Regions from separate parts of the Bacillus sp. SSR7 genome, predicted to be linked through region 1. Evidence: riboswitches for the same ligand, from Rfam matches in the RefSeq annotation. Region 1 holds a riboswitch; each other region holds the start of a gene.
What was found. Region 1 has a riboswitch for S-adenosylmethionine ahead of metK (methionine adenosyltransferase). Riboswitches for the same ligand answer to the same signal wherever they lie in the genome.
Positions count from the first base shown of each region.

Region 2: another riboswitch for S-adenosylmethionine. It lies ahead of AC0NJG_RS09935 (methionine ABC transporter ATP-binding protein); the one in region 1 lies ahead of metK (methionine adenosyltransferase).
Region 3: another riboswitch for S-adenosylmethionine. It lies ahead of AC0NJG_RS16175 (cyclase family protein); the one in region 1 lies ahead of metK (methionine adenosyltransferase).
Region 4: another riboswitch for S-adenosylmethionine. It lies ahead of AC0NJG_RS20780 (hypothetical protein); the one in region 1 lies ahead of metK (methionine adenosyltransferase).

Region 1 covers NZ_JBVVXV010000018.1:26,971-35,233, forward strand. The annotation lists gene AC0NJG_RS24165 (phosphatase PAP2 family protein) at 1-3, shown strand, start outside; gene AC0NJG_RS24170 (glycosyltransferase family 4 protein) at 16-1,158, shown strand; gene AC0NJG_RS24175 (molybdenum cofactor guanylyltransferase) at 1,532-2,134, opposite strand; gene AC0NJG_RS24180 (MogA/MoaB family molybdenum cofactor biosynthesis protein) at 2,131-2,640, opposite strand; gene AC0NJG_RS24185 (hypothetical protein) at 2,893-3,072, shown strand; gene AC0NJG_RS24190 (hypothetical protein) at 3,079-3,255, shown strand; gene AC0NJG_RS24195 (GNAT family N-acetyltransferase) at 3,279-3,803, shown strand; gene metK (methionine adenosyltransferase) at 3,845-5,044, opposite strand; SAM riboswitch class I at 5,214-5,335, opposite strand; gene pckA (phosphoenolpyruvate carboxykinase (ATP)) at 5,564-7,150, shown strand; gene AC0NJG_RS24210 (hypothetical protein) at 7,439-7,636, shown strand; gene AC0NJG_RS24215 (ATP synthase subunit I) at 7,894-8,263, opposite strand, start outside.
Region 2 covers NZ_JBVVXV010000004.1:74,238-82,500, reverse strand. The annotation lists gene AC0NJG_RS09980 (hypothetical protein) at 286-675, opposite strand; gene AC0NJG_RS09975 (hypothetical protein) at 812-1,201, shown strand; gene AC0NJG_RS09970 (DUF3937 family protein) at 1,825-2,064, shown strand; gene AC0NJG_RS09965 (arsenate reductase family protein) at 2,591-2,956, shown strand; gene gcvH (glycine cleavage system protein GcvH) at 2,998-3,381, shown strand; gene AC0NJG_RS09955 (hypothetical protein) at 3,664-3,813, opposite strand; gene AC0NJG_RS09950 (toprim domain-containing protein) at 3,881-4,225, shown strand; gene AC0NJG_RS09945 (thioredoxin family protein) at 4,229-4,537, shown strand; gene AC0NJG_RS09940 (hypothetical protein) at 4,692-5,036, shown strand; SAM riboswitch class I at 5,162-5,269, shown strand; gene AC0NJG_RS09935 (methionine ABC transporter ATP-binding protein) at 5,569-6,594, shown strand; gene AC0NJG_RS09930 (methionine ABC transporter permease) at 6,587-7,252, shown strand; gene metQ (methionine ABC transporter substrate-binding lipoprotein MetQ) at 7,277-8,089, shown strand; gene metQ (methionine ABC transporter substrate-binding lipoprotein MetQ) at 8,161-8,263, shown strand, end outside.
Region 3 covers NZ_JBVVXV010000008.1:126,227-134,489, reverse strand. The annotation lists gene AC0NJG_RS16205 (helix-turn-helix domain-containing protein) at 77-316, shown strand; gene AC0NJG_RS16200 (hypothetical protein) at 553-1,050, shown strand; gene AC0NJG_RS16195 (spore coat protein) at 1,071-1,520, shown strand; gene AC0NJG_RS16190 (LSm family protein) at 1,683-2,351, shown strand; gene AC0NJG_RS16185 (S-adenosylmethionine decarboxylase related protein) at 2,589-3,854, shown strand; gene AC0NJG_RS16180 (hypothetical protein) at 4,279-4,659, shown strand; gene AC0NJG_RS16175 (cyclase family protein) at 4,688-5,320, opposite strand; SAM riboswitch class I at 5,407-5,519, opposite strand; gene AC0NJG_RS16170 (PRK06851 family protein) at 5,669-6,778, shown strand; gene AC0NJG_RS16165 (nucleotidyltransferase domain-containing protein) at 6,900-7,682, shown strand; gene AC0NJG_RS16160 (MFS transporter) at 7,696-8,263, opposite strand, start outside.
Region 4 covers NZ_JBVVXV010000013.1:96,262-104,524, forward strand. The annotation lists gene AC0NJG_RS20750 (DUF4430 domain-containing protein) at 1-682, shown strand, start outside; gene AC0NJG_RS20755 (DUF4430 domain-containing protein) at 739-1,542, shown strand; gene AC0NJG_RS20760 (energy-coupling factor transporter transmembrane component T) at 1,565-2,443, shown strand; gene AC0NJG_RS20765 (ABC transporter ATP-binding protein) at 2,416-4,077, shown strand; gene AC0NJG_RS20770 (ECF transporter S component) at 4,050-4,751, shown strand; gene AC0NJG_RS20775 (hypothetical protein) at 4,920-5,111, opposite strand; SAM riboswitch class I at 5,234-5,332, shown strand; gene AC0NJG_RS20780 (hypothetical protein) at 5,433-5,690, shown strand; gene AC0NJG_RS20785 (SWIM zinc finger family protein) at 5,943-6,332, shown strand; gene AC0NJG_RS20790 (NAD(P)H-dependent oxidoreductase) at 6,356-6,931, shown strand; gene AC0NJG_RS20795 (group-specific protein) at 6,928-7,281, shown strand; gene AC0NJG_RS20800 (short-chain fatty acid transporter) at 7,322-8,263, opposite strand, start outside.

The DNA of each region.
Region 1 (8,263 bases):
TAAAGGAGTGATATGATGAGAGTCGCCATTTTTACCGATACTTTTACGCCACAAGTGAACGGGGTTGCGAAAACGTTAGCGCGGTTAACACGATATTTTCAGAGAGAAAAAATCGCCTATTCTGTTTTCGCTCCTCAGCATACAGCTGAAGATAATTTCGTAGCGAATGTGAATAAGATGAGAAGTATCCCGTTAACAATATTATATCCAGAATGTCGGTTTTCTTTTCCTACTCCGCGCATTAAACGAGAACTTCTTGCCTTTAAACCTGACATGATTCACATTGCCACACCTTTCAACATGGGACTTTGTGGACTGTATTACGCAAAAAAGTTAAACATCCCAGTTGTCGGTTCTTATCATACTGATTTCGATGCTTATTTACGCTATTACAAAATTGAATTTCTCTCCAATATACTTTGGAACTATTTAAAGTGGTTTCATAGTCATATGCAAAAAAATTTCGTTCCCTCCCCTGAAACATTACATCAATTAAAACATAAAGGCTTTCAAGCTCTCTCTATATGGGGACGTGGTGTAGATTGCACACTCTTTCATCCATCTTACAATACAGACCTATTCCGAAAAAAATATAATATTACAGCGAAGTATGTCCTTTCCTATGTTGGACGGATTGCTCCTGAAAAAGATATTGATACGTTGCAAAATCTTATCGTTAAATCAACGCATACTCGAAACGATATTCATTGGCTTATAGCAGGAGACGGTCCTCTAGCAACAAATTTGCGTGAAACTGTTCCGCAAACAAATGTCACGTTTACTGGCTATTTACAAGGCGTAGATTTAGCTGAAGCATATGCTTGTTCTAACATCATGGTATTTCCATCAGCTACTGAAACATTCGGAAATGTTGTACTTGAATCGCTTGCATGCGGTACACCTGTCATCGGTGCAAATGGTGGCGGGGTTAAAAATATTATTACAGATGGAAAAACGGGAGTTCTTTGTCCGCCCAAAAATGAGGACGCATTTCTATCATCCATTTATTCTTTATTACAAAATGAAGAAAAACTGGAGCAGATGGGAATAGCAGCTTCATCTTATGCGAAATCAAAGAGCTGGGATGAGATTTTTCGTGACTTGCTTAACGAATATGAAGAAGTCCTTCAGCATAACGCATCAGAGCTGCTTGCTTAAATAGAAAAACTCCCTTCAAAAAAAGAAGGGAGTTTATTACACAGTTGTAAACTTTACTTAAATAAAGTGAAACTTTAATCAGCCCGACCCCCACTTAACTTCTTTGCTTTCGCTGAATTTTGAGGTGTGGGTCTTACTGCCCGTTAATGCGGGATAAATGATACACAAGGTGAAATATCACCTTATTCCTATATTCATTATAACAAAAATAAACATAACTAAATAGACTTGTAATAAAAACCCATAAAAATTAATATATGGTTATACATTATTTTAACTGTATAGTGATTTTAAGAAATTCCCCTTAAAATCAACTTACTCACATACCTTTATACAGTAATTGTTCCCCAATTTCTGTATACCAAAAAACCTTTCATTCATTTGAAAGGTCTTTTTGAGCCTGCACATATTCTTCTTTCGTATTCACATTTATAAACCAATCCGCATTCGCTTGTACATCTTCACCAGCAATATATTTCACATTACATTGTGATAAAAGCTGGCCCATACTTCTTTTTTCTTTCTGAAGCAAAGCATAAATCTTTTCTTTCACGCGGTTATGATACGCTGCAAGTAACGGTTGTTTCCTTCCATTAATAATAGGTACAACCGCATCGTATTCATTGCTCGTTTGCTCTAGCAAAATGGTAAACCATTCTTGCGAAACATTTGGCGCATCGCATGGCATAATAGCGTACCAATCTGCTTCTATATATTCCATTCCTGATACAATTCCAGCAAGTGGCCCGTCCCCTTTATAATGCGGAATATCTTCGATAACAGGCACTTGTACGAATTTCTCTACTCTCTCTTTTATATGAGAATGACTAATGACTACAACTTCTTGGAGCGCACTTGTCATCACTTTCAAAATATGCTCAATAAAAGTACTCCCTTGCCAGCTTGCTAATGCTTTCGGCTCACCGAATCTACTCGACATACCACCCGCTAATACAATTCCAGCCCACTTACTCATTGGCGATGCAACTCAAATGTAATATGACCTAGTTCTGGTAAAATTAATTTATTCATCGCAAGGTGAACCGCTCCGCTCGATCCTGGCATCGAGAAAACTACTTTGCGCCCAATTGTGCCACCAATCGCTCTGCTTAACATTGCGCTGCTTCCGATATCTTCTAAATAACTAATCATGCGGAACAACTCACCAAATCCAACAATTTCTTTATGTAATAACGCTGATACTGCTTCAATCGTCACATCGCGTTTCGTAATACCAGTTCCGCCATTTGTTAATACAACGTCTACATCTTCCCTATGATAACCAGCTAATACTGCCTGCTGAATACTTTCTTTATCATCTTTTACAATTTCATAAGAAGTCACTGTATGTCCTGCTTCTTTTAGCAATGCATGTAATAGTTGTCCGCTCTTATCTGTCTCTTCTGTACGTGTATCGGAAATCGTCACGATCTTACAACGTACTTCTTTTGGCGCTTGTTTTTTATGTTCGGTTACGCTCATTTTTTCATCTTTCCTTTCTTAAAGACTTTTCTTCATTTTATCATACATATCTTTACACAATTATGTATGAAGCCAACAATGGGCCATGATACAATATAAGTATACTAACCCACAAAAAGGAAAATGAAAACATCCTTTCTTATCCCCCTAGACTTCACATCGTTAGCTAACCTTTAACTTTTTGGTATTTTCTACAGATTAAAATTCAGTTTTTAAAATTGCACTACCAAATAAATCGGAGGTCTACATATTATGGAACTATACAAAAAATTAACAACAACATTCATCCTCTTATTCGTCGCTTCCATCACTGTTGGCTTTTCTCTAAAAGGCGCAATTCCATACGCTACATCAGTAAGTATTATATGCGCAACACTATTTTTACTAAGCAGTGCTTTTTGCGCAGGCAAAGCACGTCAAATGAAAGGGTAATTACATATGTTCAAGAAGAAACCAATCCTTTGTAAATCATGCGGGAAAGAAATACAAACGTATGAAAAAGCGTGGATTCATATGCCATTTCCGTCAAGTGGTATGACTAATATAAGAAAGTATATTGAACTAGAAGGACACATTTATTGTAGCTCGTGTATTGAAATAATGAACAAAAACTAGTAAATACAAAAGGTGGGCTTATATTGTTTGAATCAAACCGTATCCAGTTACGAAAGTTTTCCGAAGATGATATTCTAACGTATTATAAATGGCATAATGATATAGACGTTATGAGTTCAACTACACTTAACCTTGATAAATATTCCTTACAAGATACAGAAAAACTTTGCCAGCAATTTATTCATTCTCCAAACTCTAAGAGCTATATCATTGAAGAAAAAGCTACGAACCTTCCAATTGGTATTACGTCTTTAATTCATATTGATTCATATAATCGAAACGCTGAATGCATTATTGATATTGGTAAAAAGGATTACTGGGGGCAAGGTTATGGGAAGGAAGCTTTCACCTTATTATTGAATTATGCATTTTTAGAATTAAATTTACATCGCCTTTCTTTACGAGTATTTTCTTTTAACGATAGAGCAATTAAATTATATAAATCACTCGGTTTTCAACATGAAGGAACTTGTAAAGAAGCTATATTCCGCAACGGCACTTGGCATGACATTGAACTCTTCGCTTTATTCCAACGTAATTATAAATAAAAAAAGCTTTGCGCTCACCGCGCAAAGCTTTTTTTCATATATTATAGACCAGCTTGCTCTTTTAAAGCTGCAGCTTTGTCTGTACGTTCCCATGATAGATCTACATCAGTACGTCCGAAGTGGCCGTAAGCTGCTGTTTGTTTGTAAATTGGGCGACGTAAGTCTAGCATTTTAATAATACCAGCTGGGCGAAGATCGAAGTTGTTACGAACTAGTTCTACTAGTACGTCTTCAGATACTTTACCAGTGCCGAATGTATCAACTGAAATTGATACTGGTTGTGCTACACCGATTGCGTATGCAAGTTGTACTTCTGCTTTTTCAGCAAGACCAGCTGCTACGATGTTTTTCGCAACATAACGAGCTGCATATGCTGCAGAACGGTCAACTTTTGTTGCATCTTTACCAGAGAATGCACCGCCACCGTGGCGAGCGTATCCACCGTAAGTATCAACGATGATTTTACGTCCTGTTAAACCAGCATCACCTTGTGGTCCACCAATTACGAAGCGGCCAGTTGGGTTAATGAAGAATTTTGTTTCTCCATCCATTAATTCTGCTGGTACTACAGCTTTAATTACGTGCTCTTTTAAGTCGCGATCGATTTCTTCCCATGTAACATCTGGGTGATGTTGTGTAGAAATTACGATAGTATCAACACGTACCGGTTTACCATTTTCATCATACTCAACTGTAACTTGCGTTTTTCCATCCGGACGTAGGTATGATAATGTATCATCTTTACGTACTTCAGTTAAACGGCGAGCTAATTTGTGAGCAAGCGAGATTGGAAGTGGCATTAACTCTTGTGTTTCATTACATGCGAAACCAAACATTAAACCTTGGTCTCCTGCACCAATTGCCTCAATCTCAGCGTCAGTCATTTGACCTTCGCGTGCTTCTAGCGCTTGGTCAACACCCATAGCGATGTCAGCAGATTGCTCATCGATAGATGTTAAAACTGCACAAGTTTCTGCATCGAATCCGTATTTTGCGCGTGTGTAACCAATGCCTTGAATTGTTTCACGAACGATTTTTGGAATATCTACGTAAGTAGAAGTCGTAATTTCCCCCGCTACCAATACTAAACCAGTTGTTACAGTTGTTTCACAAGCTACACGTGCATTTGCGTCTTTTGATAAGATCGCATCTAAAATTGAATCAGAAATTTGGTCACAAATTTTATCTGGATGTCCTTCAGTTACAGACTCAGATGTGAACAGATGACGTTTTTTTGTCATGTGGTAAACCTCCCTACAGTAATTGTATATATTGTACGGAACTCATCCTTAATTTGCCACAGATTGCGACATACATTTATTCTCCCACACAAGCATACAGAAAAACCTTTCCTACATAATAGAGAGGAAAGGTTTAATTTGCTACTTGCATACTGCTTTTTGCCCTTCGCTCTTATCGTTCGAGACCTGTAGCCTCGCACAGGTTTTAGCACCTATTCACTTGTGTTTACCAATACAAGTGAGGTTGCTGGGCTTCATCGGGCCTGTCCCTCCGCCAGCTCGGGATAAGAGAGTATCCGTCCCAACCTATACTAAAGAAATGATATTCATTTGTCAATTAATATTCACATTTTCCTGAAAGTTTTTCTCAGTGCGCCTGAAATGAAATATTAATAAGGAAATAATTCATTCACACAAACAAAAAGAAATAAATAGTATACATTATTTATATAATTGTGTTATACTCTTGTTGGGGATTACGAGAAATATTTCATTAAATGAAAAGGATGGTATATAAATATGAGTACTGTGAATGTCCAAATTGGTTTACACGAATTATTGAACGGAAGCAATGCACAGATTCAACTAAGTGTTCCGCAATTAGTGGAAAAAGTATTAATGCGAAATGAAGGGAAATTAACTTCGACTGGTGCCGTTTCTGCTTCAACTGGAAAATATACAGGACGTTCTCCTAAAGATAAATTTATTGTGAAAGAAGCATCGGTTGCTGACAAAATTGCTTGGGGAGCAGTGAACCAACCGATTTCTGAAGAACATTTTAATAAATTATATACGAAAGTTTTAGAATACTTAAAAGAGAAAGAAGAGTTATTCGTCTTCAAAGGATTTGCAGGCGCTGACCGCAATTACCGCCTACCAATTCAAGTTATTAATGAATATGCATGGCACAATTTATTTGTACATCAATTATTCATTCGTCCAACTGAAGAAGAATTAACAACTCATGAATCAGAGTTTACAATTGTTTCTGCACCGAATTTCAAAGCTGATCCAGCTGTTGACGGTACAAACTCTGAAGCATTCATTATGGTTTCATTCGAAAAACGTATCGTACTAATTGGTGGTACAGAATACGCTGGAGAAATGAAAAAATCAATCTTCTCTATTATGAACTTCTTATTACCTGAACAAGATATCCTTTCTATGCATTGCTCTGCAAACGTAGGTGAAGAAGGCGACGTAGCACTATTCTTCGGTTTATCTGGAACAGGTAAAACAACATTATCTGCTGATCCAAACCGTAAATTAATCGGTGATGATGAGCACGGTTGGTCTGATAACGGTGTATTCAATATTGAAGGCGGTTGCTACGCAAAATGTGTAAACCTTTCTCACGAGAAAGAACCACAAATTTTCGATGCAATCACATTTGGATCTGTTTTAGAAAACGTTATCATTAATGACCAAACGCGTATCGCAGACTATAACGATACTACTTTAACAGAAAATACTCGTGCTGCATACCCTATGCATGCGATCGACAATATCGTACTGCCAAGTGTTGCAGGACACCCAAATACAATCATCTTCTTAACTGCTGATGCATCAGGCGTATTGCCTCCAATCAGTAAGTTATCAAAAGAACAAGCTATGTACCATTTCTTAAGTGGTTATACTAGTAAACTAGCAGGAACAGAGCGCGGCGTTACATCTCCGCAAGCAACATTCTCAACTTGCTTCGGTTCACCATTCTTACCACTTGATGCATCTCGCTATGCTGAAATGCTTGGTGAAAAGATCGAGAAACACGATGCGAAAGTATTCTTAGTAAACACTGGCTGGACTGGTGGCGAATACGGCGTTGGTAAACGTATGAACTTAGGTTACACTCGCGCAATGATTCAATCGGCATTAAGCGGTGAACTTGCGAAAACTGAAACAGCTAAACATGACATCTTCGGTCTTGAAGTTCCACTTCACGTACCAGGTGTACCTGACGAAGTGTTAATGCCTGAACAAACTTGGGCTGATAAAGCTGCTTACAAAGCAAAAGCAATCGAACTTGCAAATGAATTCAAAGCTAACTTCAAAAAGTTCGACAGCGTATCTGAAGACATTATTAACTTAGGCGGCCCAATCGCTTAAGTGCAAACTTTCTGTTGGAATCACCCTTTACTCATATGAATAAGTGTCGTGTAACCGTAAAGTTTCGCGTACTCACCGACAAAACCCAATGCGGCTTAACGGTTACACACACTTACATAAAAAAGAAGCTTACGTTTTTGCGTAAGCTTCTTACTTTATCTTATATAAAGTGAAACGTTAATCTCTCATCTGTGACTTAGTTCGTTAATTTACAGAATTTTCTCTTTATAGTTATTTACTTTTAGTTTTCTATGATATAATTTACATATATAGGAAGGGGTGAAACCTATGAAAAACTTTTCTCGTACAGGAAAAATTTTATTCAGTTATGGAGCGATCCAAATGTTTTGGGGACTTGTAATGCTTAACGTTCATTTATTTGAGCATACAAGTGAAACGATAAAATATATTATTCTAATTATCGGAATAGTTTTTTGTATTATATCCAACTTTTTTAAAGAACCTAAAAGTCATACTCATACTTGATTTCATGTTAACTTATTGGAAGCAGATACCTACATTTTATTCAAAGTTTCACTTCCTGTTGTACTCCCCCTCGCAGAATCCCCTATCCCAGAATAACCTCATTTCCACACAGACAAATCACGGCTTCTAACATATAAATTATATCCCTACTCCCTACATCCTTCTGGTTTTACTCCGCGTGGGGCTAAAACAGTCCCTAACCGCTTCTATCCCCCGCTGGATCCTCTATTCCATCTAAAAAGAGGCTTTTTATCTTTTTATCTCTTCGTTAATTCTTTCTCATCTTTCATACTATAGTATCCTAAATTCACAACGATTAAGAAATAACCACCCATAATCCCTACTGCAAATGCCCACATAACCATGTGGTGCTCAATTTCGTACATAATAATAGCACCTAAAATAGCAGCGGCAAAACGATTAAACATACCGAGCGTCGGTGCTTTCGTTTTCTTTACAATACTATCTCCAAGCTTCTCAATTCTTCTCCCTAAAAGCCAAACGCAATACATACTTACAATAAGCCCAATTCCAGCGCCTAAAAAATGTGCTGAAAAAGGTGTTAGCATCCATCCTATTAACAAAATACCTAGTATATAATACGATTGAATTTTAAATGACCTTAAT
Region 2 (8,263 bases), on a different contig from region 1:
ATGCGAGATGTAATGATACCGATTTATAATTTTATATCAGCTATTGCGGATTTAAATATAAATTTTTAATGAAGCTCATCCATTATTAGCTCGTTTTATTAAGGGGTGATAATGTTAGTTCCACATCTCCCTTTGTAATTGGTATTGGTTAGTGGCGTCTGCTTGAGCAGGAATTGCAGTAGGATATTCATATGCATATAAACACCTTTATTTATATACTCGTTTACTCTTTCTATATCTCATTACATCATAACGACTATGCCATAGTTATGTAATGGGTTTCTTTTAAAAATTAGTATTAAATATCTTAATTGAAGTGCACTGCATTTCTACCCATTCATTTTCTATATCTTGCTCGATTTCTTCTAAATCAATTAGTATTATACTATCGTAGATATGTAGTGTTGCTAAGTTATCCTCAACGTTATAATCTAGCTTAGCAATTACTTTAAAGCCTTTACTATTCTGAATTATTGCATTTGCATTTTTATCTGAAAAGGCTATATTTGTATTCCATATAAATTCATCATCTATATGTATTTCTACATTATAGTTTTCGTATTTTTCTGGCTTATCGCCATCCCACTCAGCGATAAATTGATTGCTATCTACTTGAACTAAAACTTTATATCCATCTAATAATTTGTCTGATATATCCACTATTTTAATATTCATTGCTTATTACTCCTTTTTATTTTTTATATGGTACTCTAACAAGGGGATTGTCAAGATTCATCACGTTATTTACGGGGGCATAGGTCCATTTTTCTTTATGAAAGAAAAAATGTAAATAAGAGGATAAGGGGGAATGATGTTGAAAATTATTAAAAATACATTATTATTTGTTCTATGTTTGGTGGTTCTTAGTGGTTGTTTTACAAGAGAGGGAACGATTGTTGGTGGTAAGGTTCATGGAGGTTCAAATAGTATAGATGGAAAGTATAAAAGTTTCACAGGTTTTGCAACTCAAGATATGGATGTAAAAAAAGGTGAAAGCTGGACATTTACCTTTGATGATAAAACTAAACAAGGAACCATAAAGGCTTATGTTTTAGATTCAAATGATAATACAATACTGGAAGTTAATAGTGGAAACAGTAAAAATAATATTAAAGTGTCTAAAGATGATACATATAAAGTTAAAATTATAACAGAAGAACATGGTGGAGAATTTGAAATATCATGGAAAAAAGAAAGGTAGTTAAGTTAATGAGTATCGGGCTATTATTATGTTCTTAGGATTCGGATATCTTCCAAAGAGATGGGGAAAAAGGAAAGTTTCAGAAAAGTTTCTGCAAGCAAAATTTGCGGATGAAGGAAAAGGGATTTTGATTATTACTTATGCTATAGATTTATATGTAATATCTATTCCTTTAAAAGTAAAGAAATATAATTCACTTTAATTTGTATTGAATATAGAAGTGATTATGCTATGAAAGTCATGTTTATTCATTGCTTTTCTTTGTAGTAATTTCTTAATTATGAGCTCAATAGTATCCATCCGTCGTAGTGTTATGCGGTGGGTTATTCATTAGGGTTAGTAGCCAGGAACAGGGATTTCCCCGTATTTCAAGGGCGGGGATTGACTATACAGTGGTTCAAATAATTTCGTTATTTATGGGATTATTTGTTGGGGTTGCTAAAGCCATTTTGTCCTACACTAGTAGGGCTTTTTTATTAACAGTAATTCCTCAAGATACACGAAATATGCAAATATGCATATTGTATTTATTTGGAATTTTTATGTGTTAAAATTAAATATAGAGATTTTTATATGTAATGAACTAAAATTAGAAATATCCAATGAATTTTGAGAGGTGTTACATGTTTAAAAACAAGAAATTAATTCGATTCGGTCTAACATTACTTGTATGTTTATTTGTAATTGATTTTACAATCAGTTATTTTCAAGCATATCTTGAATCAGCAGGTATTAAATGGATAGTATCAGAAACTTGGAGAACTATTTTGTTAGATGCCCCTGAAAGTATATTGGTTATTTTAGGCGCAATTGCTTTATATGATTTCACAAAAGAAACATCGCCAAAAGACGCATCTATTTAAATGCGTCTTTTTTCTTTGCAGTAATTTCTTTAACATCATGGAATACTCTCACTATTACGGCCAAAATCATTATTTCCTTTTATCTGTACGCCTTTGTCATGTGAATTATTTCTAGATTTTGTGACTAGGCTGAACTGGTTAAATAAACGTTTGTTTAAGATGTATGTTCGGTAGGAAGAAATCGATGGAGCTCAGGGGTGAACAAAGAAAAATAGTGGGTTAATCAAACGTTTGTTTAAGGGATATGTTCGGTAGGGAGAAATTGTTGCAGCTCAAGGGTGAACAAAGAAAAATAGTGAGTTAATCAAACGTTTGTTTAAGATATATGTTCGGCAAGGAATTGGGAAAGGATCTAAAAAATTTATAAATTTATTTTTTCTTAACAAATGGCGGAAAAATAAGAAAAATTTGCAGGATTATTAAAAATTATCACGAAATAAGTAAAAGTTTAGCGAATAATCGTTTGAAATAATAAAACGTTTTCTATATGATAAAGGTAAAGGTTAGTAAAAAAGTAGGTGAATTTATGACAGTAACATTTTATTCATATCCAAAGTGTGGCACATGTCAAAAAGCAAAGAAATGGTTTGAGGCAAACGATGTAGCATATGAGATGATTCATATTGTTGAAAATCCACCATCAAAAGAAGATTTACGTAATTTACATGAAAAAAGTGAATTACCATTAAAAAAATTCTTTAATACAAGTGGAATGCGTTACCGTGAACTTGGTCTGAAAGATAAGCTAAAAGATGCAAGTGAAGACGAAATGTACGAGCTTTTAGCATCTGATGGCATGTTGATTAAACGTCCAATTGTAACAGATGGAACGAAGGTAACACTTGGTTTTAACGAAGAGCAGTTTGAAAGTGTGTGGAAAAAGTACCAATAAGGTATTTTTACATAATTAATACATTCACTGGAGGTACAGTCATGAGCATTCCAAATAATTTACGTTACTCTGAAGAACACGAATGGGTAAAAACTGAAGGTAATGAAGTTGTTATCGGTATTACTCACTTTGCACAAAGTGAGCTAGGCGATATCGTATTCGTTGAACTTCCAGAAGTAGGTGCAACAATCGAAGCTGACGAGCCATTCGGAAGCGTAGAATCTGTTAAAACAGTTTCTGAATTATACGCACCTGTAAGCGGTAAAGTTGTAGCAGTAAACGAAGAATTAAGTGACCAACCAGAACTTGTTAACGAATCTCCATACGAGGGTGCATGGATGGTTAAAGTTGAACTTTCTGATGCAAGCCAAGTTGAGAAGTTATTAACTGCTGAAAAATATGCAGAAATGACAAACCAAGACTAATCATAGTCGACTAAAGGACAGCCTTTGTGCTGTCCTTTTTTATTTTGTGTTACATAATACATTTAAAATCGAGTGTAAATGAATAAGCTATTATAGGAATGAATGTTTTTCGGTAAGGTTTTATGGAACTTTACAACCTGAAAGAGCCGCTTGCGCTTTTCATTGTCCAGCTCCACCTCCTAGCCCTTCATGTCTAAGAACCTTCCGCACGAGAAGACAAAAAGCGTCTTCTGTGCGAAAGAACCTTAGCCAACAGGGCTAAGCAGTCGGTCTCGCTTTTCTTTATGATCCAGCTCCAGCGGCTAGATTGTTCGGTGGCTTCGCTTCTTCCTGCAAGGCAAAAAGCGCCTTTACGTCAGAAGCTCCATCCCCCTCACAATCTGAACGAGCCGCTTCCGCTTTTCTTTTGCAAAAATAAACAGGAAACAACATGAAAATAACGAATATACTATATACTAAGTTAAAGGTTGTATAGTATATGGTGATCGGGTGATGACATATGGTTTATGTAGAAAAAGTCATTATTGTAGAAGGTACATCAGATAGAAGAAAGATTGAATCTATTATTCGTGAACCGGTGGAAATTGTTTGTACAAATGGTACAATTGGTTTGTCGAAAATGGATGAGCTCATTGATCAGTTTTTTGATAAGGATGTGTATGTACTAGTGGATGCTGATGATGCTGGAGAAAAGTTAAGGAAACAATTCCGTAAAGAATTTCCGCAAGCAGAGCATATTTATATTGATCGCTCGTACAGAGAAGTGGCAACTGCGCCATCTTCACACTTAGCAAATGTATTATGGGGAGCTGACATTGACGTTTATACAGAATATTTACGGTAAGGAATGATAGAAGTGATTGACTGGACAGGAGCCGAAGCTACAGCCCTAATAGAGAATGAAGAAAAAACAGTGTTATATGTATATACTCCAATGTGTGGAACATGCCAATTAGCAAAAAAGATGTTAACGGTTGTTGAGATGACAATTGAAGATTTGAAAATTGGAATGTTGGATTTAAATTATGCTCCGCATTTCGCGAAAGAGTATGGAATCGAAAGTGTACCTTGTTTACTTGTTTTTGAAAATGGGACACTGATGAAGAAGATATACGCATTTCATTCGGTTGAATATTTATATACGGAATTAAAGTAGGCGGCAAAGTTTTTGCCGCCTCGACATATTTCTCGGGAAATATGTCGAGATGCAGGGTGGTTACAGTATTTGTCGAGCGAAAGTAACAGGATTGCTCTTTAGTGAGAGGGAATGGTATGTGTAATAGAAAGTGATATGAAGGATGTGATTTAGAGTGGAATTATATTCTTTGCTGCAATCATTTGTAAATTACGCTAATGGTCAATATCATTTAGAGCCGCTTTTAAGACAAGGAGAAAAAACTGTTAATTTCCGCTTTGGAGATGAAAGTTGTTCATTACAAATTTCAAGAGATTATATAGAGCTGTTGAAAGAAGAAAGAGGAACGGAGCAAATCGTTTGTGCAGATGAAGAAGATGTAAAACAATTAGTGAATGGTAATGTACGATTGCAAATGTTAATGAATGATGGACGTGTACAATATTCGGGAACGTATCGAACGATGCTATTAGTTGAATCGATGTTTCATATATGTAAACCGATGTCAGTAGGTGCTTAAAATTCTGAAGTTTCATTTTTTGCGAAAATTTCTGTTGACATGGTGTGTGGATATTGATACAATTCAATTCATAAAATATAGACAATTTCATAAATTACAAATCAGACGAAAATGTAATCTGATTTCTCTTATCAAGAGAGGTGGAGGGACTGTGCCCTGTGAAGCCCGGCAACCGTCAACTTATGTTGAAATGGTGCCAATTCCTGCAAAGCAAATGCTTTGAGAGATGAGAGAGAGGGATAATGTTGTTATATACGCACATAAACCTTTCTGCTTCTCTAAAGCGGAAAGGTTTTTTTGTTGTTTGAATGTGGAGGACATTCAAATAATAAAAGTAGTGATAATGGTGGACTACACGCATTAAACATAAAAAATTGCGGAGTCGACCAAAAATCTAGCTCCAGCGGCTAGAACAGTCGGTCGTTTCATCCCTTCCTATGAGGCAAAAAGCGCCTCTACGTCTGGGATTTGGGCGCCCTCTTGTTCTAAGCGAGCCGCTTACGCTTTTTATTAAAAAAAGGGGTGATACACCATGATTCTATTAGAGAATGTAAAGAAAATATATAAAGCAAAAAGCGGTGATGTCACTGCTGTAGATAATGCCAATTTAAAAATAGATAAAGGTGAAATATTTGGTGTTATCGGATATAGTGGCGCTGGAAAAAGTTCTTTAATTCGATTATTCAATCAGTTGGAGAAACCAACTTCTGGCCAAATTACAATTGCAAATCGTGTCATTTCAGCAATTACAGGAAGCGAACTTCGTAAGGCAAGGCAAGAAATCGGAATGATCTTTCAGCACTTCAACTTACTTTGGTCACGAACTGTACGTGAAAATATCGAGTTCCCACTTGAAATTGCAGGTGTTGATAAGGCGAAGAGAAGAAAACGCGTGGATGAGCTAATTCATCTTGTTGGATTAGAAGGGAGAGGAGACGCGTACCCATCTCAGCTGAGTGGAGGCCAAAAGCAACGTGTTGGGATTGCAAGAGCGTTAGCTAACAATCCGCAAGTACTTTTATGTGATGAAGCAACGTCAGCTCTTGATCCAGAAACGACAGATCAAATTTTAGATTTATTATTAGATATTAATAAACGTCTCGGTTTAACGATTGTACTTATTACACATGAGATGCACGTAATTCGAAAGATTTGTAATCGTGTTGCAGTAATGGAGAAAGGGAAAATTGTAGAAACAGGTCCAGTACTTGATGTGTTCCGTAATCCACAGCAAGACATGACGAAACGATTTGTACAGCAGTTAACGGATTCTGAAGATACAAATGAAACGATTGAAAGTTTAATTGAAAAATATCCAGATGGAAAAGTAGTTCGTTTGCAGTTTATCGGTGAAGCGGTAGAAAGACCAGTACTTCAAAGATTAATGCAACGCAGTGATATAGAAGTTAGCATTTTGCAAGGAAATATCGCACAAACGAATAACGGCTCTTACGGTAGTTTAGTTGTTCATTTAAATGGTGAGGAAACAGCGATTCAGCAAGCAATAGAGGGAATACATCAAGATCAAGTAGAGCTGGAGGTGATTGCACATGGATAAGTTACTCACAAATGTTGATTGGAATCAAATGTTAGAAGCAACTGGTGAAACGTTATATATGACGGCAATCGCCGCTCTTGCCACATTTGTTTTAGGACTCATTTTAGGATTGTTACTCTTTATGACAGCGAAAGATAATTTATGGGAAAACAAAGCGGTTAACACAGCGATTGGAGCGTTCGTAAACATTTTTCGCTCGATACCGTTCATCATTTTAATTATTTTATTAATTCCATTCACAAAGATTTTGCTTGGAACAATTCTTGGAGCGAGTGCTGCGCTTCCAGCTTTAATTATTGGAGCGGCACCATTTTATGCAAGAATGGTTGAAATTGCACTTCGTGAAATTGATAAAGGGGTAATTGAAGCTTCAAAGGCGATGGGAGCAAAAACAAGCACAATTATTTTGAAAGTGTTAATTCCAGAATCGTTACCAGCGTTAGTATCTGGTATTACGGTTACGACAATTGCTTTAGTGGGCTATACAGCAATGGCGGGAGTTGTTGGTGCTGGTGGACTTGGAACACTTGCTTACTTAGAAGGATTCCAACGAGGGAATAACGATGTAACAATCGTTGCGACAATTTGTGTATTACTAGTTGTATTTTTCATTCAGTGGATTGGTGATCGTGTAACGACTCGAATAGATAAACGATAATAAACAAACGGGAGGATGTTTCAAATGAAAAAATTATTACTTACAGCATTGATTTCAACTTCAATTTTTGGGTTAGCTGCTTGTGGCGGAAAAGATAAAGATGAAAAGAAACTTGTTGTGGGGGCTTCTAACGTACCGCACGCTGAAATTTTAGAGAAGGCAAAACCGTTACTTGAGAAAAAAGGAATTGAATTAAAAGTGAAAAAATTCCAAGATTACGTTTTACCAAATAAAGCGTTAGCGGATAAGGAATTAGATGCAAACTACTTCCAGCACATTCCGTATTTAGAAAAAGAAATGAAAGATAAAAAATATGATTTTGAAGTAGCAGGAAAAATTCATTTAGAACCGATTGGTGTATATTCTCAAAAATATAAGAGCTTAAAAGAACTTCCAGACGGAGCGACAATTATTATGAGTAATTCAGTTGCTGACCATGGACGTGGTTTAGCAATTTTACAAAAAGAAGGTATTTTAAAAATTAAAGACGGAGTAGATCCAGTTAAAGCAACTCCAAAAGATATCGCGGATAACCCGAAAAACTTGAAATTCAAAACAGATATCGAGCCTGGTTTATTACCACAAGTGTATAACAATAAAGAAGGCGACGCTGTTTTAATTAACTCGAACTATGCAATTGATGCGAAGTTAAACCCAGAAAAAGATGCAATTGCAATTGAAGGAAATGATTCACCGTACGCAAACGTAGTAGCTGTTCGTAAAGGTGATAAAGATAAGAAAGAGATCAAGGCTCTTGTAGAAGTATTACATTCTAAAGAAATTGAAGACTTTATTAACAAAGAATATAAAGGAGCGGTTGTTCCTGTAAAAGAATAATTGCTGCAAAGGGTTGGTGTATGCCGGCCCTTTTTATAACTACATAACTATTGGGGAGAAGGGGACATCATATGAAAAAGATTTTACTGTCAGTTGTTACAGCACTATCTGTATTTACATTAGCTGCTTGCGGGGGAAAAGATGAGAATAAGCTTGTTGTTGGAGCTTCTAACG
Region 3 (8,263 bases), on a different contig from region 1:
TTGCATTTACAAAATCTTTTTTATTTGTTTACAAAAATAAAGTAAGATACAGTATATAGGAAAAAATAATAAAGGAATGAACGAGTTGTATATAACAGTAGAAGAAGCTGCGGAGTATTTGAATTTACCAAAGTCGTATATTGAAGAGTTAATTCAGCAAAAGAAAATTCGTGCACTATTTGATGGAGAGCAATATTTATTAAATAAAGAACAATTCAATACACATTTAGAACAAATGGAGAAATATAAGCAATTAGTGGAAGAAATATTGAACGAACCAATTCCAGAAGATATGGATGTTAAAGACGAAGATTAAACGATGGGAAATCCCGTATGAAGATAGGCAGAAATGTATCTTCATACGGGATTTTTTTGTTTAAAGATATCAAAAGCCTAAGGAGCGCTTAGTGTTTCTTCGAAGTTTGATAGGTAGTAGTCTACCATGTTAAAAGCATATTTTTTTCTAGCTAGGACAAACATAGAGAACGTAACCTGTACAGATACATATACTATCAGTGCAAAAGCTTATAAATTAATGGAAGGGGTTTTCTCGTGAGTTTATTTCATTGTAATTTTCTGAAAGACTTAATTGGATCTTTTGTGAGAGTAAACAGAGGTGGTCCAGAGGCCCAAAAAGGGACAATAGTCGCAGTATGCTCGGATTACTTTGTATTAAGGAATGAAAAAGGAGAGCTCTATTACTATCAGATTCGTCATCTGAAAAGTGTTACAAAAAATGTGAAAGATTGTAAAGCAGATGATTGTGAATGGTTGGAATGTGAGTGTGAAGATGACTTTGAAAAGCTGCTTCAAAGCTTCAAATATCGCTGGGTGAAAATTAATCGTGGTGGCCCAGAGAAAGTTGAAGGTATTTTACAAGATGTTTCTTGTGAATTTGTGACATTAATTGTAAAAGAAGAAGTTATATTAGTTGCAATATCCCATATTAAGAGTGTCACAGTAGAGTGCGGAGAGGACGAAGAAAGTAATAGTGAAAGCAATAATTCAGGCCGAGCTCGTGCACAAAGACAATCAAGTAGAGGGAGATAATAAGAAAGGGGGATACAAAATTGGAGAATGTATTATGCTGTGAGCAAATTAAATGCTTGGTCGGCGAGACTGTAAAAGTAAATCTTCGTGGACCAGAGAGTCGAGTAGGGGTACTTGTATCGTTAGGGAGAGATTACCTTACATTACAACTTCCTCTTGGTGAATTAGTATATTATCAATTGAAACATGTGAAGAGTCTAGTTAAGAAAGTGAAAGAAAGTAAATGTGACGATGGCTATGTTTCATGTTCCTACTCTGATGATGATACTTTTGTTGATGTATTATGTGACTTGACGTATAAGTGGGTAAAGATTAATCGTGGTGGTCCAGAGTGTGTGGAAGGTTTATTAAGTGAAGTTCATGAAGAATATATTACACTAGTAAACTGTGATGAAGTTATTTATATCATTAATTATCATATTAAGAGTGTGAGTCAAGTAGTTAAATGTAAAAAGAATGAAGATGAATAATGTTTAATAAATAAGAGGGGCATTATGAGGGAAAGAGAAGAACAATTTCTTATTTCGATAGTATGAAAAGGAATTACTTACTATTAAAACAGAACTTTGCCCTGATTATTTTTTTAGAAATGAAAGACAGGAAAGAGGAAATTCATAGGAAGGAGGATATAGATGAATGAGTTAAACAAAAGGATTGGGGAAAATATATATGTTAAATTAATCGGTGAAAAAAGATTTAAAGGTGTATTAATAGATGTAGGAAATGATATCGTTGTTCTTTACAATGGACAAGACTACGTATATATATCTTTATACCATGTACAATATTATAAATTTTTACGACCACATGATGAAGAAATCTCAAAACCAGATGCAGATTCTGTAATTAAGAGAGAATCTCCTTCTATTTCTTTGAGGAAAGTATTAAGTACCTCTAAAGGGATTTTCACAGAAATTTATGTAGCTGGAAATGCTCCAATACATGGATATGTTACAAGTGTAATGAACGATTATATTGTTTTTTATAGTCCAGTTTATAAAACAGTATATATATCTTTAAAGCATTTGAAATGGTTAATTCCGTATAAAGAAAATCAAGTGCCTTATGCCCTCAATAAAAATGAACTCCCTGTGAATCCGTTAAATATTACGTTAGCTCGAACGTTTGAAGAGCAACTTATTAAAATGTCTGGCAAAATCATGGTGTTCGATTTAGGCGAGGAATCTAATAAGATCGGAAAGATGGCGAAGATTGATGAAGGGCATATTGAAATATTAAAAGCGCGTGATGCGAAAATGTATGTAAATATTCAACATGTAAAATCTGTCCATTGTCCGTAGACTAGTTGAAAGGGCTGGCTTTTTCTTTTATATGCAGAAGAAAAGGTCGAGCCTATTTGTTTAGTACAATTTGAATATGAGGGAAAAAATGAATTGAATATAAATATGTTTGTATGACCGTTGAAAAGGAAACCTTGTGCTAAATTATAAAAAATATGTACGAGCTATCTTTTGGTGTATTCAATTTATTTTTTTGAGGGAGAACTGCTTAACTAATATATTAAAGGGGTTTTGTTGGTGGAGCAGTTTTCAAATTCGTTATCGATTACATTACTTGGTAGTGCTGGTGGAGCAGCAAAAGCAGTTTTAGCGATTTTAAATCAAGCGATAGTAAATGAAAAAGACCCGATTTATGAAGTCATAAAGAATGTTACATTTTATTTGGCTGATATAAAACAAAAAGATAGGACGTATTATGACGAGTTGTTTCCAAATTTGAAAGATCAATTGTTTTTATCCGAAATAGACCTCCAAGATGTAGTGACATTTAAAAAGCATTTAAAAGAAAGTAGTACGAGCATTGTTATTGATGTTTCAGGGGCAGATACGATCAGAGTATTAAGCTGTTGTAATGAACTTGGAATTTGTTATATTAATTCAGCTTTGGAAAATGAGGCAGTAGATCAGGACGATAGTTTAATCGGCTTTCAGCTTACGGAAAGATATACGAAATTTGAGAAGGAAAAAGAGAAATTTACAAATACAAAAGCAATTATAGGATCAGGTATGAATCCAGGTGTCGTTCAATGGATGGCTGTTGAACTTATGAAGGAACGCCCGAATGAAAAGCCAAGAGCATGCTATATAGTAGAACATGATACGTCATTTTTACATGATACAGCACTTATAAAGCCTCATACACTGTATGCTTCATGGGCAGTAGAGCGATTTCTAGATGAAGCGATATGGAGTTATCCGATGTATATGAGTCATCATCGTCCTCTTTACTTTTATGAAGATGTATATGCTTCAGAGTATAAAGTAAAGTTGGGAGAGAAAGAGTTTTATGGTTGTTTAATGCCACATGAGGAAGTTTTAATTTTAGGGAAAAACTTTAACATGGAAGTAGGGTTTCTTTACCGAATTAACGAGTATACAACAAATATAATTAGACAGAATTTAGATAAGGTAGAAGATCTATGGAACTGGAATCGCAAAGTATTTAATCCAGCCGAAGAAGAGATTGCGGGCGAGGATCTAGTCGGTGTATTACTCGTTTATGAAAATAGCGAGACCTATATGTATAACGTGATGAATAGCAGTCAAGTTTTTCATAAATATAAAACGAATGCGACATATTTCCAAGTAGGATGTGGAATTTATGCTGGCTTGTGTAGTTTACTGTTCGATAACTTTAAACAAGGTGCCTATTATGTAGAGGAATTATTATTAAATACAGAAAGTAAGTACGGAGAATATTTGAATTTATATATGAAGGATTTTGTAGTTGGTGGAAATGACTTTACGGATGGATTGTTGCATGATCGAGTAAGGTGGATATAAATTGTGATGAAAAGGAAGGGAAATCTCCTTCCTTTTCGCGTTATAAGGTTACATATTGTCCTGAAAGTAATTTCCTTATCATTTAATGAGATAATATGTAGAGTTTTTGTATTGATCATGGGGAGTATCAAGGAAGTATTGCGATTCAAAGTAGCGTGGGAATAGGAACGAAAATGGAATTTTCTTTACCGACAGCATAATGTGCTAGAAGAAAATATTTTTCAGAAAAGTGTTCTTGTTGCGTAAATATAAACATTTTATAAAATGTTTCGAGAAGGGTTTTTTTTATAAAACACTTCGTTTATAATGGAGGAAAATATCGACATGAGATTTGTTATTCATGTAACGGTTCGGTAGTGTTAGAAAAAGAAGGGGTGCACGCGCATCCTTTTTTCTATGCAGATATTATGAAAGAGGTGGTATGATGGAATTAACATTAAATTCGACTGTATGCTTACACACAATTCAATTTCGAAAAGAGCAAAAGAATTATATTGTAAAAGATACAATTACAGGAGAAAAATATGAAATGCCGCCACTTTGGATTGATGCATTGGCAATGATGCGTGACGGTTTTTTATTGGGGGAAATTGAGGAGAAATTAAAAGAAGAGTATCCGGCTGAAGAAATAAATATGTTAGCATTTACGAGGCAACTGTTAGAGCTAGAGCTTGTCGAAATGGTCGATGGGGAAGAAATAGCTTGTACAAAGAAGAAAGAGAAAGATTATTTAGCTTGGTTACGTCCTCGTGTTGAGCAATTCTTTCTTAGTTTAAATAAAAAAAATAGAAGCAAAGGTCAATGATGATCTTTGCTTTTTTTGTATAGTTTGTTTAAAAAATTACAGCGAATGCTCTTGCGAAAGCGCCATCGCTATTTTTAATTTTTAAAGGTGCTGCTGAGAAAAAGAAACGTTTCGCGTGAATGGCATCTAAGTTTGTTAAGTTTTCGATTAAATAAATATTATTCCCAAGTAGTATGTGATGAATTGGTGATGTTTCTGTCGTTACCTCATCAGGAGAGATGAAATCTAAACCGACAGATTTTACTTTTAATTGGACTAATTCTTCAGCTAATTCTTCGGAAAGATAAAAGGCTTCTTGTTCATACGCTTCTGTATTCCATTTATTAGATAGGTTGGAATGGAAAATGACAATATCACCTTCTTTTATGTCAGCATTGTGTAATACTTCTTTAGGTAGTTTTCGTTCTTGTACATGAGTTACGTCGATAAGAACAGCTTCACCTACAAATTGATCTAGGGGCAATTGATCAATAGTCGTTGCGCCTGAAATGAAATGAGCAGGAGCATCACAATGTGTACCAACATGAACGACAGAATGAAAATCTGTAACTTGATAGCCTGTCTCTTCAACACTTGTAATGGCTTCTAAATTGATTTTTGGTGTTCCAGGAAATTGAGACATATTGTTTTCAAATGTTTGGGATAGGTCAATTACTTTCACTTTAAATACCTCCAAGTATATATTTTGAAATATAAAAAACTCACCTTTCATAATCAAGAAAGATGAGTTTTGCACACAATAGTTACGTTTTATCTTTCAAAATGCAATGCATTTTGCAGGAATTAGCACCTATTCAGTTTGTATAAACTGAGGTTGCTGGGCTTCAAAGGGCCGGTCCCTCTGCCTCTCTTGATAAAGGTATATTCAATTTAAAGTTCAGAATTTTCACTATAATAAAATTGTAATTCATTTCCTTTTTATGTGCAACACAAAATAGGTATTCACCCAAATAAAGTTGCTCGCATATTGTAGCTTATGTAAATAGAATGCTGCGAAGGAGTGAGTGCAGTGACAGGGAATGTATTGAATTATTATGCTGGTGGAAATACAGCTAGAGGATTTCATAATTTATATGAAGAGAATTTAAAAGGACTAAACAGATTATTTATTTTAAAGGGTGGACCTGGAACGGGAAAATCTTCTTTAATTAAGGCAATAGGTCGTGAATGGGCTGAAAAGGGATATGATATTGAATTTTTACATTGTTCTTCTGATAATAAATCGGTTGATGGTGTCATCATCCCGAAGTTAAAAGTAGGAATTGTTGATGGAACACCGCCGCATGTTATTGAGCCAAAAATGCCAGGAGTTGTCGAGGAGTATATTAATTTAGGAATTGCTTGGGATTCAGATAAATTAAGAAAGCAGAAAGTGGAAATTGAACGATTTGTTTCAGAAGCAAGCAAAGCTTTTCAAGCTGCTTACGCTCGTTTTAACGAGGCATTAGTTATACATGATGAGTGGGAGAAAATATATATTAGTAATATTGATTTTAATAAAGCGAATGAACTAACCGATCAGCTCATTCAGAAATTATTTACAGATAAAGTTGGGAAACAATCGCTTGTGAAACATCGCTTTTTAGGAGCAGCTACACCGAAGGGAGCAGTTGATTTTGTTCCTAATTTAACAGAAGGATTACCACATCGTTATTTTATAAAAGGACGCCCAGGTTCTGGGAAATCAACAATGCTCAAAAAATTAGCTAAGGAAGCAGAAGAAAAAGGGTTTGAAGTTGAAGTATATCATTGTGGATTTGATCCAAATAGTCTTGATATGGTTATCGTAAGAGAATTAGGGTTTGCGATTTTCGATAGCACCGCACCACATGAATATTTTCCGAGCCGAGAAGGTGATGAAATTATAGATATGTATGCCCTTATTGTAACACCAGGGACGGATGAGAAGTATGCGGAGGAAATTCGTGACGTCTCTATTCAATATAAAGCAAAAATGAATGAGGCGATGTCTTTTTTAGCGAAAGCGAAATCAGTTCGTGATAAATTAGAACGAATTTATATTGCTACTATGGATTTTTCAAAAGTAGATGCATACAAAGAGGAGATTCAAAAAGAGTTTGAACGAATTGCGGTTAGTGTAACTGAAAAGAACAAGTAAAAAATAACGAATTTTGACAGGCTGTCGGAAATTTTCTGACAGCTATTTTAGTATGTAGTAAACTTAGTAATATATTTGTCGAATTTCCAAGGAAATAATCAAAAAATGGAGAGGGTATGAAATGAGAGAGAAAATTAAGTTGGAGTTAGAACGAATTGAGAAAGAAAATGATGTGAAAATTTTATTCGCTGTGGAGTCAGGGAGTCGTGCATGGGGATTTCCTTCGAAAGATAGTGATTATGATGTTAGATTCGTTTATATGCACCCGGTAGAATGGTATTTATCAATTCATGATAAACGAGATGTAATTGAGTATCCGATTAGTGATGATTTAGATATAAGCGGATGGGATATTAAAAAAGCGTTACAACTATTTGCAAGGTCAAACCCAGCTTTACTCGAATGGATTCGATCACCCATTTTTTATTCAAAAAACTCTAATTTTCCAGAACAGCTTCAGCAAATGAGTGAAAAGAATTTTGATCCAAAAGCAACGATATACCATTACTTACATATGGCTTCAAAAAATTATCGTGAATTTTTGCAAGGTGAGAATGTAAAATTGAAAAAGTACTTTTATGTATTGCGTCCTATTTTGGCTTGTAAGTGGCTAGAGGAGAAAACAACTTTGCCTCCTGTAGAATTCGATCGATTAATTACAGAATTATCAATAGAGCGTAGCGTATTAGATGAAATTGAACAGTTGTTAATAAAGAAAAAGGCAGGTACTGAATTAGATGTTGGATTGAAAATTGAGGTGTTGAATCAATTTTTAGAAGAACAAATTCATTACTATCAGCAATACGTAAAAGGAATTGAAAAGGGATCAGGGATCGATATTGAGAGTTTAAATACATTGTTTCGAGATATGTTGTTTGCGGTCTACGAAAAAGAGCACAACTAAGTTTGTGCTCTTTTTATTTTGTAGGAATAAAGAAAACAGATATAGCCGCGAGAAGAGCTGCGAATGAGAATAAATAAAAATTCCATACTAAGTCATATTGCATTGTCATAATAATACCGACAAGAATAGGACCAGCAATTGCACCAACTCGGCCAAGTCCAAGTCCCCAGCCTAAGGAAGTAGCTCGGATATGTGATGGGAAGTATTGTGTTACATATGCATTTAATATTTGAGTAATTCCAACTGATCCAATTCCAGCAAGACCAATTAAAAGATAGATGATTGTAACAGATGGTTTAATTGTTAATAGTCCAATACATATAGCTGCCATAAGATAGGAGATGCTAATAACAATTTTAGCTCCTATACGATCGGCGATTGCTCCAGCAAATAATGCACCGATAGCGGCAGTAATATTTAGCATAAGTAGAAATGATAAACTAGATCCAAGAGGGTATCCTGCCTGTCGCATCATCTGAGGTAACCAAGTATTTAAACCGTATATTAAAACCATACCCATTATATAAGTAATCCAAAAAAGCAGCGTTGCTTTTCTGTATTCTTTTGAGAATAAAGTAAGA
Region 4 (8,263 bases), on a different contig from region 1:
AAGCAGTAAAGATAGTGCTAGTAGCGTTGATGTAACAGGTATGGTTTTATCAGCATTAGCTCCTTATCAAGAGCGAGAAGATGTGAAACCAGCTGTGCAAAAGGCTGTTGCATACTTATATAATGAACAACTAGAAAATGGTGGTTTCTCTGCTGATGGACAAGTAAATTCTAATAGTGCTGCACAAGCAATTATTGGATTATCACTAGTGAAAGATGTAGATCAAAACCGTCTACATAAGGCAGTGCAAAATCTATTGTCATATCAACTTCCAAATGGTGAATTTAAATGGTTACCAGGGGATCAAACCGGTAGCGGAATGGCAACAGAGCAAGCATTATTAGCTTTACTTCAGTTTAAAGACCTTGGAAAATCGATTTATGACTGGTCAACTGAATCTGTTATTGAAATCGATAAGAAACCAAATGTAGATTCAGAAAATGTTGTAGTAGAAAAAGAAGTTACTGAACAACCAGAAGAACAAAAACAAGTGCAACAAGAAACAAAAGATGACAACTTAAAAGTTGTTGTTGATAACGAACCGGTTAAACATAAAAAATCTGGAAACGGTAGCACACTACCAAAAACAGGAGCATCTTCTCATAGTGCAGCTACAGAAGTAGGTATGGGTGTATTATGTATTGCTTCTGCATATGTATTATGGAGACGTAAAGCAGCTTAACAAAAATTAGGAGCAATCATTTGCTCCTAATTTTATTATGAAAGGTGAGAGACAACATGAGTAAGATGAAGTGGTTTATTTCTTTACTGCTTTCACTTGGGTTACTTGCCGGATGTGAAGAGGCAGCTGTAAAGCCTGAGAAGAAAGTAGAACCAAAGCAAGAAGAGGTAGCAAAACAAGAAGAGAAAAAAGATGAAGCGAAACCGGAAGAAAAGCCGGAGGAAAAACAAGCTGAACAAGATCAAAATAAGCAAGACGAACAGAAAGAGAAACAAGAACAAAAAGTAGAAGAGAAGCCGAAAGAAGAGAAACAACAGGAACAACCGAAAGAGCAACCAGCTGTAAATAAGCAACCAGAACACCAAAAAGCACAAGAAGAGAAACAACAGCAACAACCGAAAGCACAAGAGGTAAAAGAAGAAGCGAAGGTTGTCAATCAACCGAAAGAAACACCGAAGCAGGAGCAGAAAGTTGATCCGAATAAAGAGGAGAAAACGATACCGACTCCGCCAGTACCAACTCCTGAACCACCAAAACCAGATTCAGTACCTAAACCGCAAGTAAAACAAGTTACCATCTCAGTAAAAGGTAATGAAGGATACTTATTAGGTGCGAGAAAAATGGATGTACAAGAAGGCGATACAGTGTATAAAGTATTGCAGCGTACAGGTTTAGATGTGGATGCGAGTGGGTCTAAAGGCGATGTTTATGTAAAAGGTATTAATGATTTATATGAAAAAGATATTACCGCTACTAGTGGCTGGAAATATCGTGTGAACGGTGCATTCCCAAACCATAGTGCAGGTGTAGTGACAGTGAAGCCAGGAGATACAATCGAGTGGGTGTATGTATTAAAATAAGAAAGGCATTTGGTAAAGGACTATGAAAATAAGTTTTTCTTCTTTACATCCTTTTGTGAATTTTTCCTATTATATTGGGGTGATGATACTATGTATGATGTGTCTTCATCCCCTTTTTTTAATTGGAGCAATACTATTAATCGTTATAATCAATGTGATGCAAGGGAATAGCGAAAAGATAAGAAAGATGTTACCGGGCACAATCATTTTTTTTATTATGGTCATTTTATTTAATTCGTTATTCACGCATAGAGGGCGAACTACGTTATTTTGGTTAGGTGATAGTCGGATTAAGCTTGAGGCGATTATGTTTGGAGTAGTAATGGGGTTATTACTAGTTGCAATTATGTTTACGTTTGCTTCGTATAATGATATTATTTCAAGTCATAAATTTTTATATTTATTTTCTAGAATTTCACCGAAAGTAGCATTGTTAACGATGATTACAGTGAGATTTGTTCCCTTGTTTATGAGGCGATTACAGAAAATAACACTCGTCCAAAAAACGAAAGGTGTACAAGTAGATGCAGGTTCCATTGTTGAACGCGTGAAAAATGGTATGCAATTATTGCAAGTATTATTAATTTGTTCATTAGAAGATGCATTACAAACGGCAGATTCTATGCAAGCTCGTGGATTTGGTGTAACGAAACGTACGACTTATATTCGGTATAGAATGGAAAGACGCGATTGGTATACGCTCAGTTATTTAAGTATTCTATTTATAGCTGCTATTATATGTAGTACGTATGGCGGAGGGAAGTTAATCATTTATCCGAAAGTCGAATCGGTTCTATTTCAGCAATACGATGGGATGATGTTTGTCGTATTAACGATGTTTATTAGTTTACCAATTATAATGGAAGGACGGGAATGGATATGGTGGCGCATGCAGAAATAAACAATTTATCATTTGTATATGCTGATGAAAACGAAAAAGCGTTACAGCATATTTCTCTTTCTATTCAAAAAGGTGAGTTTATTGCACTTGCTGGAGGATCGGGATCTGGGAAGACGACTTTATTAAAACATTTTAAAAAAGAATTACTTCCAATTGGTAAGCGTACTGGGGATACATATTATGATGGTACTTTATTAGAAAATGTACCGGATTTGTTATCTGCCCAAGAAATTGGCATGGTATTTCAAAATCCAGAAAATCAGCTCGTAATGGATACGGTCATTCAAGAATTAGCATTTTCTTTAGAAAATATCGGATTACCATCACACATTATTCAAAAGAGAATAGCTGAGCTTATTAGCTTCTTAGGATTTCAAGATTTATTGCACCAATCTGTTCATACGTTATCTGGTGGGCAGAAGCAGCTTGTCAATTTAGCTGCGGTATTAGTGATGCAACCGAAACTATTATTATTAGACGAACCAACGGCGCAGTTAGATCCAATTGCTGCGAAAGAATTTTTAGGATTATTAAAACGTATTAACGAAGAACTTGGCATTACAATCGTTTTAAGTGAACATCGTTTAGATGAAGTAATTCCGCTCGCAACGCGCGTTATTTGTATGAATAACGGCCGAATCGTGTATGATGGTAGTCCGAAAATGGTTGTAGCGAATATGTGGGAAGTAGAAAAGTTCCGTCCATTTATTCCGCAAATTCCAAGATTATTTTTAGAGTGGAATGCGAAAGATATCCCGTTTACAGTGCGAGAAGCACAAATGAAAATGAATGATTTTTCAGCGATATCATATGTGAACGGGCCAATAGAACAAAGTGAAAAGCAAGAAGTCATTTTAAGTGCAGAGCATATTTCGTTTCAATATGAAAAAAATAGTCCGCTCATTTTACGAGATTTAACCGTATCGATTGAAAAAGGAAAATGGGTAGCTCTCGTTGGAAAGAATGGGACAGGTAAGTCTACACTGTTAACGATTTTAGCAGGGTTACAAAAAGCGAGAAGAGGGAAAGTAAAGTGGAATGGAAAAGTGATACATAAAATTGATTCGAAAGAACGATTTAAAAGTATTGGGTATGTTTCACAGCATCCGTATTATCATTTTACATTTGATACAGTGTGGGAAGAAGTGTATGAACGTGCAAGCGAGTTATATGGAGAACAAGGAAAAGAAATAGCAGAACAACAGCTTAAAAAGTTTTGGTTACATGCGCTTAAAGAACGACATCCACATGATTGTAGCGGGGGAGAGCAACAACTTCTTGCATTATGTACAACGTTATTATCAAAGCCAATGTTATTATTACTTGATGAACCGACAAAGGGATTAGATCCGTGGAAGAAAGAAAGAGTAGGAGAGCTATTTAGGAAGTTGCAAAAAGAAGGTACAACAATTGTAATGGCAACGCATGACATTGAATTTGCAGCGAAATACGTGAATCAATGTATGATGTTATTTGATGGAGCAGTTATTATGAATGATGCACCGAAAGAATTTTTTAGTGGAAACTTTTTTTATACAACATCTATTAATCGATTCATTCGAAAAGAATTGCCATATGCATTAACGTGGGAGGATGTGTACGAAGCGTGTCCAAACGATATGTTGCATTCATAATATGTATTTTCGCAGTAATAATAGGCACATTACTCTTTACTACACTTATCATGGATGGGTATTACATGTTAAGTAGTTTGTTTATATTAGCGGTTATTATGTTACCTTTCTATATCCGTTTTGAAAGAAAGGCGTTTGTTTCACGTGAAATTGTTCTCGTTGCCGTATTAGCGGCAATTGCAGCAGTTAGCCGCGTACCATTTTCTATTTTACCGAGTGTACAACCGACTTCTTTTGTCATTATCGTTTCTGCAATTGTGTTTGGAAGCGAAACTGGATTTATGATCGGTGCAACAGCGGCTATCGTATCTAACATTTTTTTAGGGCAAGGTCCGTGGACGCCGTGGCAAATGTTTTCATGGGGTATGATTGGTTTTATAGCAGGCTTACTTCGCAATACATTTTTAATGAAAAAGTTATGGGGGAGACTACTATATGGGTTCTTCGTGGGCTTTTTATTTGGCTGGATCATGAATTTCTGGGGGCTTCTCGGTTTTATACGTGAAGCAACGTGGGAAGCTGTCATTTCATATTATATCGCAAGTTTTTATTTCGATTTGAGCCATGCGATTTCAAATGTTGTGTTCTTACTACTATTTAGTACGTCTTGGATTACGATTCTTACAAGATTTAAAAGGAAATACGGCATATTAGATGAGCATAACATGGCGTAGAAAAGCATACTCATATAAGGTAGGGTCGCGACTTACATATTCGTTTGCCTCTTTCATGCTTCTTACATATTGTAAGGAGCATTTTTCTGTATATTTTTTTATCATAACGGCAATAATTATGACGTATGCCATTTGAAAAAACTTCCCACCTTATGATGGGAAGTTTTTTCACTCTTGTTCTAAAATATGAACGGTGTAATCGCAGCGTTGAATAGCTTGTTCAATCGCATAAAGGGATTGCTCAATACGAGCGCGATTAAAATCTTTTTCAACAGTCTGTAATGCTTCTTCTAAACAATGTTTTGCTTCTTGTAATGATTGAAAAGAATCTTGTACATATCCGCGAGCATTTTGATGCATTTCATAATCCTCCTTGCATACTCATATATGTATAGTATGAACAGTAAAGAAGAAAATATAATTCGTTATATTTGTTTGACAATTAAAATGAAATTACGTATAGTAAGAATTAAGTGAATATTTTCTTATCCAGAGAGGTGGAGGGACTGGCCCGATGAAACCCAGCAACCGCGATGCAGGTGCTAATTCCAGCAGAACATATTTGTTCTGGGAGATAAGACGAAGATATATACGTAACTTCTTCTTATCGGAGAGGTTTTTTTATTGCAAAAAAACCGATTACGAAAATTTATATTAAGAAGAAAGGGGTTGCGAAGTACTGTGACACTCGAAAAATACGTCAAACTGCGTAGTACAGTTTATGAATATATGATAGAGCAAGATAAGCCAATATCATTGTTAGATATTCAAGAACATATCGTTTTGCATCATGAAGGAAAATTCACGAAAAAGATGTTACATCAATTTTATTTATCAAGACTATTAGATGAACTGAAACTGGATGGGAAAATTACATTAGCTGATGAATATCTCTATGCTGAAAAAGGGGTATTTTATAAGGCGAGAAAAGGGAGCTAAGCTCTCTTTTTTTGAAGTATGTAGAGTAAAAGACTGCTAAAGCAGCCTGATACAGGGAATGGTGTTGAGTGTGTAGTGTCAAAAATTGAATGTGCCTGAAAGAGGCACTTCATATCGGCTGCAAATGAAAAGAGACACCTTCGCCGAATAGGTGTCAGTCGTTTTGTCATATAGACTTGCTATTTGACAGTTATTAGAATAACATGCAGGGGTTGTGGAAGTCAAAAGGGAATTAAAGGAAGAGGTGCTATGATGTACGCTTACTTATTACATGATATAACGAAGTGGATTCCTAAGTACATTATGGATAAAGGTTATGAATATTATGAAGATGGACATGTAGAAGATGTTGAAATACAAGACAAGAAAATATTTGCTTTCGTTACTGGAAATGCAGGAAACTATGAAGTGATTATTGATCTTGAAGATTTTACAGAAAGTAGCTGCGAGTGTCCGTATGAGAATCTTTGCAAGCATATGGCGGCAGTTGTTTATGATATTCAAGATGCTGGTGAGAGTAAGGTGAAAGAGAAACTGAAAGGTTTAGAAAAGGAAGAGTTACTAACGGTACTAAATCGCTTGTTGCAAAGTTCAAAAAACGTGCAAATTGTAGAGAAGATGTTAAAGAAGGGGAAACTTTAACTTATAGAGGGAGTTGTTTTGTAGTGAATGTACTAATTGTATACGCTCATCCTAGTTCTTCAAGTTTTAACGCGGCGATTTTAGAGCATGTGCAAAAAGGATTACAAGAAACAAATCATTCAGTTACGGTACTTGATTTATATAAAGAACAATTTGATCCAGTCCTTGTATTTAATGAAGAGAAGAAAAGACGTGATTTAGTAAATGAAGAAGAGACAGCTCAGTACAGAAAATTAGTAGAAGAAGCGGATTTGCTTTTATTCATCTATCCGATATGGTGGTGGGGGATGCCAGCTATTTTAAAAGGGTTTATTGATCGTATTTTTGTAGCTGGATTTGCTTATAAATATGAAGGGGCCCTGCCGAAAGGCTTATTGAAAGGTAAGAAGGCATGGGTAATTAATACGTTAGACTCACCATTATGGTACGTCGCATTACTATATCGATCAGCCGATTGGATTACAATGAAGAGAGGTGTTTTACGTTTTTGCGGCATTCGCGATATAAAACGGTCAGTTTTTCAATCTGTGAAAACGAGTAAAGTAGAGAAGCGGGAAAAGTGGTTATTACAAATTGAAGAAAAGGCTCGTACATTATGAATGAACTTGCTCGTATTATAAATTGTTGTCAGTATGATAACGAACTTTTTCGTACATATATTAAGTGCTTAGTCCAATTGAAGAAATGTAGCGAAACGTTTGGGCAAATTCAAATAGAGTTAAGAAATGATTATTTAATAAGAGGAATTTGTGAAAGAGAAGTTGATGAAGTAGTAAGGGGAAGTAAAGAATATGAAACATATTTTCTTCCTAAAGCGTTACAGTGGAATTTTTTGAGGGAACATCCACACCTGATCGGAAAAATTTGCGAAGATTTTTTTGCATTTGAGTCATTACATCTTACGGAGATAGAGTGGGAAACGATTATAAATTGCATGGGAAATAAATGATTTATTATGTAAAAAAGCTAGTATAAAACTAGCTTTTCGTTTAAATAAATAAGAAACATAGACTTATGATAAATCCTGCATATAGTAAGTTCACGACGCAAAATCCCATAATATCACGAGCGCCTAAACCAGCTATTGCCAATGCCGGTAATGCCCAGAATGGTTGAATCAAATTCGTCCAAGCATCGCCCCATGCAATGGCCATTGCTGTTTTTGCAGCAGGTACACCAAGTTCAGCACCAGCTGGAATCATAATGGGTGCTTGCACAGCCCATTGACCGCCGCCAGATGGAACGAAAATATTAACGATGCCAGCACTTAAAAAAGTAAAGAGTGGGAAAGTTGTTTCGTTTGAAATGCTAATAAAGAAATTCGAAATAGCCCCTCCAAGTGAAAGTCCTTCACTATTTGCTCCAATCATCATGCCCATAATTCCCGCGTAAAATGGAAACTGAAGTAAAATACCAGAAGCACTTTTCGTAGAGTTTGAAAAAGCACGAATATATTGAATCGGAGTGCGGTGGAAAATAAGTCCAGCAATTAATAACATAAAAATAACGATGTCTAGCGTAAGGTTAAAACCTTTCGTATAAAAGTAATTGAAAATATAAATGAGACCTAACAATCCAACGCAAAGTGTAATGATGATACTATTTTCCATTTTTTCAGCGAACGTATTTTTCCCTACCTCTTGAGCGGCAGCTTCTTCATGGAACACGCTAGGGTCTACTGTAATCGTATGTTTTTCATCTGGATGCATCGCCTTATTAATGAGAGGCATCGTAACTAAAAAGATAATAACGGGAACGAGGGCGTATGGTGAGAATAACGTTTCAGTTATTGGGATTGCTTCTTTAATACTTCCAGCTGTCGTTTTAATTAACGTTTCTCCACCTGTTGCTAATGTAAGAGGGATAGAAGCAGAAAGCCCCGCATGCCAAATGAGAAATCCAGAGTAAGAAGAGGCAATGGCTAGCCTATA